DNA from 2 places in the Streptomyces sp. NPDC056987 genome. Region 2 is predicted to be linked to the other one. Evidence: riboswitches for the same ligand, from Rfam matches in the RefSeq annotation. Region 2 holds a riboswitch; the other holds the start of a gene.
The links. Region 2 has a riboswitch for glycine ahead of gcvT (glycine cleavage system aminomethyltransferase GcvT). Riboswitches for the same ligand answer to the same signal wherever they lie in the genome.
Positions count from the first base shown of each region.

Region 1 (4,409 bases), on a different contig from region 2:
TCAGTCGTCGTACGCGTCCACCGGCGGGCAGGAGCAGACCAGGTTACGGTCACCGAACGCGCCGTCGATCCGGCGGACCGGCGGCCAGTACTTGTCCGCGGCCGAGACCCCGGCCGGGAAGACCGCCTCGGCCCGGCTGTAGGCGTGCTCCCACGCCCCGCCCAGCGCCGCGGCCGTGTGCGGGGCGTGGCGCAGCGGATTGTCGTCCGCGGGCCACTCGCCCGACGCGACCCGCTCGATCTCCGCACGGATCGCGATCATCGCCTCGCAGAAGCGGTCGATCTCCCGCAGGTCCTCGCTCTCGGTGGGCTCGATCATCAGGGTGCCCGCCACGGGGAACGACATGGTCGGCGCGTGGAAGCCGTAGTCGATCAGCCGCTTCGCGATGTCGTCGACGCTGACACCGGTGGCCTTGGAGAGCGGCCGCAGATCCACGATGCACTCGTGCGCCACCAGCCCGTTCGGACCGGTGTAGAGCACCGGGTAGTGCGGCTCCAGGCGCTTGGCGATGTAGTTGGCGGCCAGCACGGCGACCTGCGTCGCGCGCTTGAGGCCCTCGCCGCCCATCAGCCGTACGTACGCCCAGGAGATCGGCAGGATGCCCGCCGAGCCCCACGGCGCCGCGGAGATCGGCCCGACGCCCGTCTCGGGCCCGGCGGCCGGCTGGAGCGGGTGGTTGGGCAGGTACGGGGCGAGGTGGGCCCGGACGCCGACGGGGCCGACGCCGGGGCCGCCGCCGCCGTGCGGGATGCAGAAGGTCTTGTGCAGGTTCAGGTGCGAGACGTCGGAGCCGAACCGGCCCGGCTTCGCCAGCCCGACCAGGGCGTTCAGGTTGGCGCCGTCGACGTACACCTGACCGCCCGCGTCGTGCACCGCCGCGCAGATGTCGCCGATGTGCTCCTCGAACACCCCGTGCGTGGACGGGTAGGTGACCATCAGGACGGCCAGCTCCGCACCGTACTGCTCGATCTTGGCCCGCAGGTCCTCGACGTCGACGTCGCCGTCCTCGCCCGTCTTGACGACGACGACCCGCATCCCGGCCATGACCGCGCTCGCCGCGTTCGTGCCGTGCGCGGAGGACGGGATGAGGCAGACGGTGCGCCCGGTCTCCCCGTTGGCCCGGTGGTACGCCCGTACGGCGAGGAGCCCGGCCAGCTCGCCCTGCGAACCGGCGTTGGGCTGGAGGGAGACCGCGTCGTACCCGGTGACCTCGGCGAGCCGCTCCTCCAGCTCGCGGATGAGCGTCAGATACCCCTGGGCCTGCTCGGCCGGGGCGAAGGGGTGCAGCGCGCCGAACTCGGGCCAGGTGACCGGCTCCATCTCGGTGGTCGCGTTCAGCTTCATCGTGCAGGAGCCGAGCGGGATCATGCCGCGGTCCAGCGCGTAGTCACGGTCGGCGAGCCGGCGCAGGTACCGCAGCATCGCGGTCTCGGAGCGGTGCTGGTGGAAGACGGGGTGCGTCAGATAGTCGTCGGTGCGCAGCAGTTGGCCGGGGAGCACGTCGTCCGTGGCCGCGTCCAGCGCCTCGATGTCGCCCTGCACGCCGAAGGCCGTCCACACGGCGGCGAGCTGGGCGCGGCCGGTGGTCTCGTCGCAGGCCACGGAGACGTGGTCGGCGTCGGTCTGGTGGAGGTTGACGCCGCCCTCCCGCGCGGCGGCGACGATCTCCGCGGCGCGGCCGGGCACGCGGAGCGTGAGCGTGTCGAAGTACGTGTCGTGCACGGCCTCCACCCCGCCGGCGCGCAGCCCCGCGGCGAGCACCGCCGCGTACCGGTGGGTGCGCCGCGCGATGGCGCGCAGCCCGTCGGGGCCGTGGTAGACCGCGTACATCCCGGCCATGACGGCGAGGAGCACCTGTGCGGTGCAGATGTTGCTGGTGGCCTTCTCGCGGCGGATGTGCTGCTCGCGGGTCTGGAGCGCGAGCCGGTACGCCTTGTTGCCGTCGGCGTCCACGGAGACCCCGACGAGCCGTCCCGGCAGGCTGCGCGCGAACTTCTCGCGTACGGCCATGAAGCCGGCGTGCGGTCCGCCGAAGCCCATGGGGACGCCGAAGCGCTGGGTGGTGCCGACCGCGATGTCGGCGCCCAGCTCACCGGGCGGGGTGAGGAGCGTGAGCGCGAGGAGATCGGCGGCGACGGTGACGACCGCGCCGAGGTCGTGCGCCCGCTCGATCACGGTCCTGATGTCCCGTACGGCCCCGGAGGCGCCCGGGTACTGGAGCAGCACCCCGAAGACTCCGCGCTCGGCGGCCTCGGCGGGGATGCCCTCGCCGAGGTCGGTGACGACGATCTCGACACCGGTCGGCTCGGCGCGGGTGCGGATCACCTCGATCGTCTGCGGGAGCGTGTCGGCGTCCACGAGGAAGACACCGCCCTTGACCTTGCCGACGCGGCGGGAGAGCGCCATGGCCTCGGCGGCGGCCGTGGACTCGTCCAGCAGGGAGGCGCCGGAGGTCGGCAGCCCCGTCAGCTCGGCCACGACGGTCTGGAAGTTGAGCAGGGCCTCCAGCCGGCCCTGGGAGATCTCGGGCTGGTACGGCGTGTACGCGGTGTACCAGGCCGGGTTCTCCATGACGTTGCGGAGGATCACCGGCGGCGTGAAGGTGCCGTAGTAGCCGAGCCCGATCATCGGCGCGAGCACCTGGTTCCGGTCGGCGAGGGAGCGCAGCTCGGCGAGGACCTCGGCCTCGGTGCGGGCGTCCGGGAGGTCGAGGGCCCCCGCGCTCCTGATCGCGTCAGGCACCGCGGCGGCGGTCAGCTCGTCGAGCGAGCCGTAGCCGACCTGCGCGAGCATCTTCGCCTGCGCCCCCGCGTCGGGGCCGATGTGGCGCTGCTCGAAGGGGGTGCCTCGCTCCAGCTGGGCGAGCGGTGTGCGGTGGGCGTTCATGTACGGAGGCCTCCTGGTCTGCCACGACCTGCGGGGGCACCACGGCTCGGGTGCCCTGAACGGCCTCCCCCTCTGTCATCTCGACCTGAGAGCTTCACCGGCCCGCCGTGCGGCGGTCCGGCTTTCACCGTCGGTGAGAGCGGATGCCGTACGGGGTACGGCGCCCGCCCTGCTTTCCAGAGTGACCTCGTCCGCGCGGTACGGGGGCCTGAGAGATTCCGGGGAGGATTTGCTCCTTCGGCGCCTCCGGTGGGCTCACCGGAGAACTCTCCCGCACGGGGTCAGCAGCCGCTTGCCAGCCTACCAGCGGGGTCTTCCGGACAACTTTCGAGTGGCCGTCCCACCGGTTCTGCACTTTCGTAGTGTTCAGGAGCAGTTGCGACCCGCTGGAGGGACCGTGGAGACCCATATCGATCCGCGCAGCCTGATAGGACGCAAGGCGTACGACCGTGACGGCCGTAAGTTCGGCACGGTCGACGAGGTCTATCTCGACGACGCCACGGGCACGCCCGAATGGGCCGCCGTGCGCACCGGACTCTTCAGCCGTGACGCCTTCGTACCCCTCGCCCCCAGCACCCTGGCCGAGGACGGCCTGCGGGTCCCATTCGAACGCGCGTTGATCAAGGACGCCCCCGATTTCGGTGTCGGTCGCCATCTCTCCCCCGACCAGGAGCTTCAGCTCTACCACCACTACGGTCTCGCCCTGCCGTCCCCGGAACCCCCGGAGGGGCCCGGGGGCCTCTCCGGCCGTGACAACGAGCGTGACTTCGGGCGGCTGGCGGGCCACGACGACTGACCCGGCGACGGACCCGGCGACCGACCGGTCCCGGGTACGAGGGGCAGCGGCTCGGAGAGTTCCAGCGCGGGATCGTCGGCCCAGAACGTCCGCACCCACCCCGGTGCGGATCCGGGCTCCTCGAACCGTACGGTGACCCTCCGCAGCCCGCTGCCCTGCACCCAGCCCGGGCCGAATTCCGTGTGGCGCACATCGTGTCCGGCCGGGAACCGCCGCTCCCCGGCCGGGCCGGACGTCCCGGCCGGCGACGGCGGCCCGTCCCCCGGGTCCGCCGCCCCCTCCGTCGCCGAGCCCCCCTGCCCCGCCCCACCTGCGGCCACGGCGTCGCCCTGCCCCTCCTCCGGCCCGCCGGTGGCCGCGGCGGCCGTCCCGGGCTCCTCCTCCGCCGCCCGCTCCCGGGCCGCGGCCTGCGCGAACAGGTCCTCCTGCGTGAAGTCGGCGAGCCCGGTCACCCCCACCCCGAGCAGCCGGACGCCGCCCGTGGTGTCCACGGACTCCAGGAGGCGCCCGGCCGCCTCCCGCACCACTCCCGGGTCGTCCGTGGGGCCCCTGAGCGTCTCCGAGCGGGTCAGCGTGGAGAAGTCGTACCTGCGCACCTTGAGGACGACGGTCCGCCCGGAGTGTCCGGACGCCCGCAGCCGGCGCACGCACCGCTCGGCGAGCCGGTCCACCTCCGTACGCACCCGCACCCGGTCGTGGAGATCGGTGTCGAAGGTGTCCTCGACCG
Region 1 is NZ_JBHURV010000069.1:9,816-14,224, reverse strand. It holds gene gcvP (aminomethyl-transferring glycine dehydrogenase) at 1-2,886, opposite strand; glycine riboswitch at 3,073-3,170, opposite strand; gene ACFTZC_RS40910 (PRC-barrel domain-containing protein) at 3,284-3,682, shown strand; gene ACFTZC_RS40905 (DNA polymerase IV) at 3,577-4,409, opposite strand, start outside.
Region 1: another riboswitch for glycine. It lies ahead of gcvP (aminomethyl-transferring glycine dehydrogenase); the one in region 2 lies ahead of gcvT (glycine cleavage system aminomethyltransferase GcvT).

Region 2 (4,409 bases):
TCGGCCGCGGCGGCGGAGAGGAAGTCGACCGGGTCCTCCTGCCAGTCCGGCTCGAAGAGCCTGACCCGGCCCCCGCTGGCCGGCCCGTCGAGCGGGGTACGCCCCACCCGGCACAGCTCGGCGACGGCGAGCGGCGGCAGCGGCGCCCCGACCGCACCGCCGGGGTTGACCGCGATGCCGAGCTGCGGGGGCAGCCCGCGGGCGAAGTCACGGGCCGGCGCGACGGTGAACGCCATGTGCTCGCCGACGCACTGGAGGAACTGCTGGTGCGAGCTGAACACCGGGACGTACGGTGCGCCGTCGATCTCGACCGTCGGCAAGTCGAGCGAGGGGCTGTCGGGTCCGCCCCCGTTGGGCAGCGGTACCCAGATCTCGCTGCGGCCGAGGACCTCGACCAGCCGCCCGCCCGCCGCGTCGTTGCCGAGCGAGGCGCTGAGGACCTCTTCCAGCTCGTTCCCCGGCCATGCCGTGTTCACCACGTGTTACCCCTCCACCCAGTACACCGGGTCCGCTCAGGACCCTGCCGCAGCACCCAGCACCCTAATGCCGTGGAGCGTGGCGCGGGTCACTCCGCTCCCGGCGCGGAGCCCAGGACCGGTGCGTCTAAGAACGCGATCCGCTCCAGACCGCCCGCCGCGTCCCGGTCCAGCAGCACCACCGAGGCGCACCCCTGAGGGAGCCGGCCCGCCGCCACCGCGGCGAGCAGCCGGCGGACCGCGCCGCGGTGGCGTGCGAAGGCGTACCCCGAGACGCCGCGGCCGCGCTCGCGCTGGCCCGCACGGGCGGTCTCCGGCGGCACGTCCAGCACGAGCAGATGCAGCCGGCGCCCGCGTCTGACGGCCTCCCGGGCGAGCCAGCGCCGTACCCAGGTCTGCGTACCGCAGTCGTGCACGACGGGGCTCGCGCCCGAGCGCAGCGCGCGCCGCAGCCCCGCGTAGTGCGCCGTCCGTACGAGGGGGCGGTAGACGGCGTAGGGCAGTACGGACGGCATCCGCCGCGCCCAGCGGTCCCGCGCGTCCTGGGAGTCGATGCCGCCGCCCTCGGCGGCCCGCCGGATCAGCGTGGACTTGCCGCTGCCGGGCAGCCCGGAGACGACCACCAGGTCCCCGGCGTCGAAGACCAGCCCGTCGGGCCCCCGGCCCGGCCCCAGCCCCCGCAGGTCGCGCACGGCGGGGGCCGGCGGGGCCGGGGCCGCCACCCCCGCGGGGCCCTCGCCGAGCGCGCCCGCCCCCTGCTGTGCGGGCACGCCCGCGGTCGTGGCACACGCGCCGGACCCCTGCGAGATCATCGCCGTCCCCCTGTCAGCTCAGTCCGTGCCGGCCCGGTCGGTCCGGCCTGCCCGGCCGGGCCGGTCCGCCCCGTCGGCCCGGCCGGTGGCCGCCCCGTCCGGCCTGCCCATGTCTCTTGCCCATGAAGTGTAAAGACTTGGTAATGTCCCGCAAGCCTCTCACCTGTACCGGCGATCTGCCGACCGGCCGCGCCGTCCCGCCGCACCCCGTGCGATGATGTGCCCGCCAACTCCATACCGGCCGTTCGAATCCGCGCGGGAGAGTCCCGGTCGCCCTGTGCGCCGGGCGCCGAAGGAGCAAGACCCTCCCTTGAATCTCTCAGGCCCCGTACCGCGCGGACGAGGCAGATCTGAAAAGCGGGCCGTGTCGTCACGGCCCCACCCAAGGTGCAAGTCATGACCTCAGTACGCGGGGTCGTGATGAACCTCTCAGGTTCCGATGACAGATGGGGAGGATCGTCCTCGTAGTCATACCCTGGGAGCCACACCGATGAGCCATGTCCCCCCGAGCAGCACCCCCCGCCGTACCGCCCTCGACGCCACGCACCGCGCGCTGGGCGCGACCATGACCGACTTCGCGGGCTGGGACATGCCGCTGCGCTACGGCAGTGAGCGCGACGAGCACACCGCGGTCCGCACCCGCGCCGGGCTCTTCGACCTCTCCCACATGGGCGAGATCACCGTCACGGGGCCGGACGCCGGGCGTCTCCTCGACCACGCGCTGGTCGGCAACATCGGCGCCGTGGCGATGGGCCGCGCCCGGTACACGATGATCTGCCAGGAGGACGGCGGGATCCTGGACGACCTGATCGTCTACCGCCTCGGCGAGGACACGTACCTGGTCGTCGCCAACGCCTCCAACGCCGGGACGGTCCTGGACGCGCTCACCGCCCGCGCCGCCGGGTTCGACGCCGCCGTACGGGACGACCGGGACGCGTACGCGCTGCTGGCCGTCCAGGGCCCGGAGTCGCCCGGCATCCTGAAGGCGTTGACCGACGCCGACCTGGACGGGCTCAAGTACTACGCGGGCCTGCCCGGCACCGTCGCCGGGGTGCCCGCCCTGATCGCGCGGACCGGCTACACCGGCGAGGACGGCTTCGAGCTCTTCGTCGAGCCGCGCCACGCCGAGCGGCTGTGGCAGGCGCTCACCGAGGCCGGCGCGGGCGTGGGCCTGGTGCCCTGCGGGCTCTCCTGCCGCGACACCCTCCGGCTGGAGGCGGGCATGCCGCTGTACGGGAACGAGCTGTCCACCGCCCTGACCCCGTTCGACGCGGGCCTCGGCCGGGTCGTGAAGTTCGACAAGACGTCGAACGGCGGCGCCTTCGTCGGCCGCGAGGCGCTGGCGGCGGCCGCCGAGCGCGCCGCGGCCGCCCCGCCGCGCAAGCTGGTCGGCCTGATCGCCGAGGGCCGCCGCGTCCCGCGCGCCGGATACCCGGTGGTCGCCGACGGCGCCGTCGTGGGCGAGGTCACCTCGGGCGCCCCGTCGCCGACCCTGGGCCGGCCCATCGCGATGGCGTACGTGGACGCCGCGCACGCCGCGCCCGGTACGGCGGGGGTCGGCGTGGACATCCGCGGCTCCCACGAGCCGTACGAGGTCGTGGCGCTGCCGTTCTACAAGCGCCAGAAGTGATCAGGCACCGGAAGTGATACGGACGCCCGCCGCGTCCGTCCCGTCTCGGTCCGCAAGACAGCGGTTCCGCACCACACCCTCGCGTACAGGAGAATTCAGGTCATGAGCAACCCCCAGCAGCTTCGCTACAGCAAGGAGCACGAGTGGCTGACGGCCGCCGAGAACGGCGTGTCGACGGTCGGTATCACGGAGTACGCGGCCAACGCCCTCGGCGATGTCGTGTACGCCCAGCTTCCCGAGGTCGGTGACACGGTGACCGCGGGCGAGACCTGCGGAGAGCTGGAGTCCACCAAGTCCGTCAGCGATCTGTACGCCCCGGTGACCGGCGAGGTCACCGAGACGAACCAGGACGTCGTCGACGACCCCTCGCTGGTGAACTCCGCGCCCTTCGAGGGCGGCTGGCTGTTCAAGGTACGCGTCACGGAGGAGCCGGAGGACCTGCTCACCGCCGAGGAATACACGACGTTCTCCGGCAACTGACCCCGGGCAACTGACGTGACGCAGCTCACCCGGACGACCCCGCACCAAGACACCCCAGGGACCGTGATGTCTTCGAAGTCGCTTCTGAACGCCTCACTCCACGAGCTGGACCCCGACGTCGCCGCCGCTGTCGACGCCGAACTCCACCGCCAGCAGTCCACCCTCGAAATGATCGCCTCGGAGAACTTCGCGCCGGTCGCGGTCATGGAGGCCCAGGGCTCCGTCCTGACCAACAAGTACGCCGAGGGCTACCCCGGCCGCCGCTACTACGGCGGCTGCGAGCACGTCGACGTGGTCGAGCAGATCGCCATCGACCGGGTGAAGGCGCTCTTCGGCGCCGAGCACGCGAACGTACAGCCGCACTCGGGTGCCCAGGCGAACGCGGCCGCGATGTTCGCGCTGCTCTCCCCCGGCGACACGATCATGGGTCTGAACCTCGCCCACGGCGGGCACCTCACCCACGGCATGAAGATCAACTTCTCCGGCAAGCTCTACAACGTCGTCGCGTACCACGTCGACGGCGAGACCGGCCAGATCGACATGGCCGAGGTCGAGCGGCTCGCCAAGGAGTCCCGCCCGAAGCTGATCGTGGCCGGCTGGTCCGCGTACCCCCGTCAGCTCGACTTCGCGGCCTTCCGCCGGATCGCGGACGAGGTCGGCGCGTACCTGATGGTCGACATGGCGCACTTCGCCGGTCTGGTCGCGGCCGGGCTGCACCCCAACCCGGTGCCGCACGCGCACGTCGTCACCACCACCACGCACAAGACCCTCGGCGGCCCGCGCGGGGGCGTGATCCTCTCCACCAAGGAACTGGCGAAGAAGATCAACTCGGCGGTCTTCCCCGGTCAGCAGGGCGGCCCGCTGGAGCATGTCATCGCGGGCAAGGCGGTCTCCTTCAAGGTGGCGGCCACGGACGAGTTCAAGGAGCGCCAGCAGCGCACCCTGGACGGCGCCCGGATCCTCGCCGAGCGCCTGGTGCAGCCGGACGTGACCGAGGCGGGCGTCTCCGTC
Region 2 is NZ_JBHURV010000016.1:92,117-96,525, forward strand. It holds gene ACFTZC_RS20155 (enhanced serine sensitivity protein SseB) at 1-476, opposite strand, end outside; gene ACFTZC_RS20160 (AAA family ATPase) at 566-1,288, opposite strand; glycine riboswitch at 1,535-1,632, shown strand; gene gcvT (glycine cleavage system aminomethyltransferase GcvT) at 1,779-2,918, shown strand; gene gcvH (glycine cleavage system protein GcvH) at 3,021-3,398, shown strand; gene glyA (serine hydroxymethyltransferase) at 3,465-4,409, shown strand, end outside.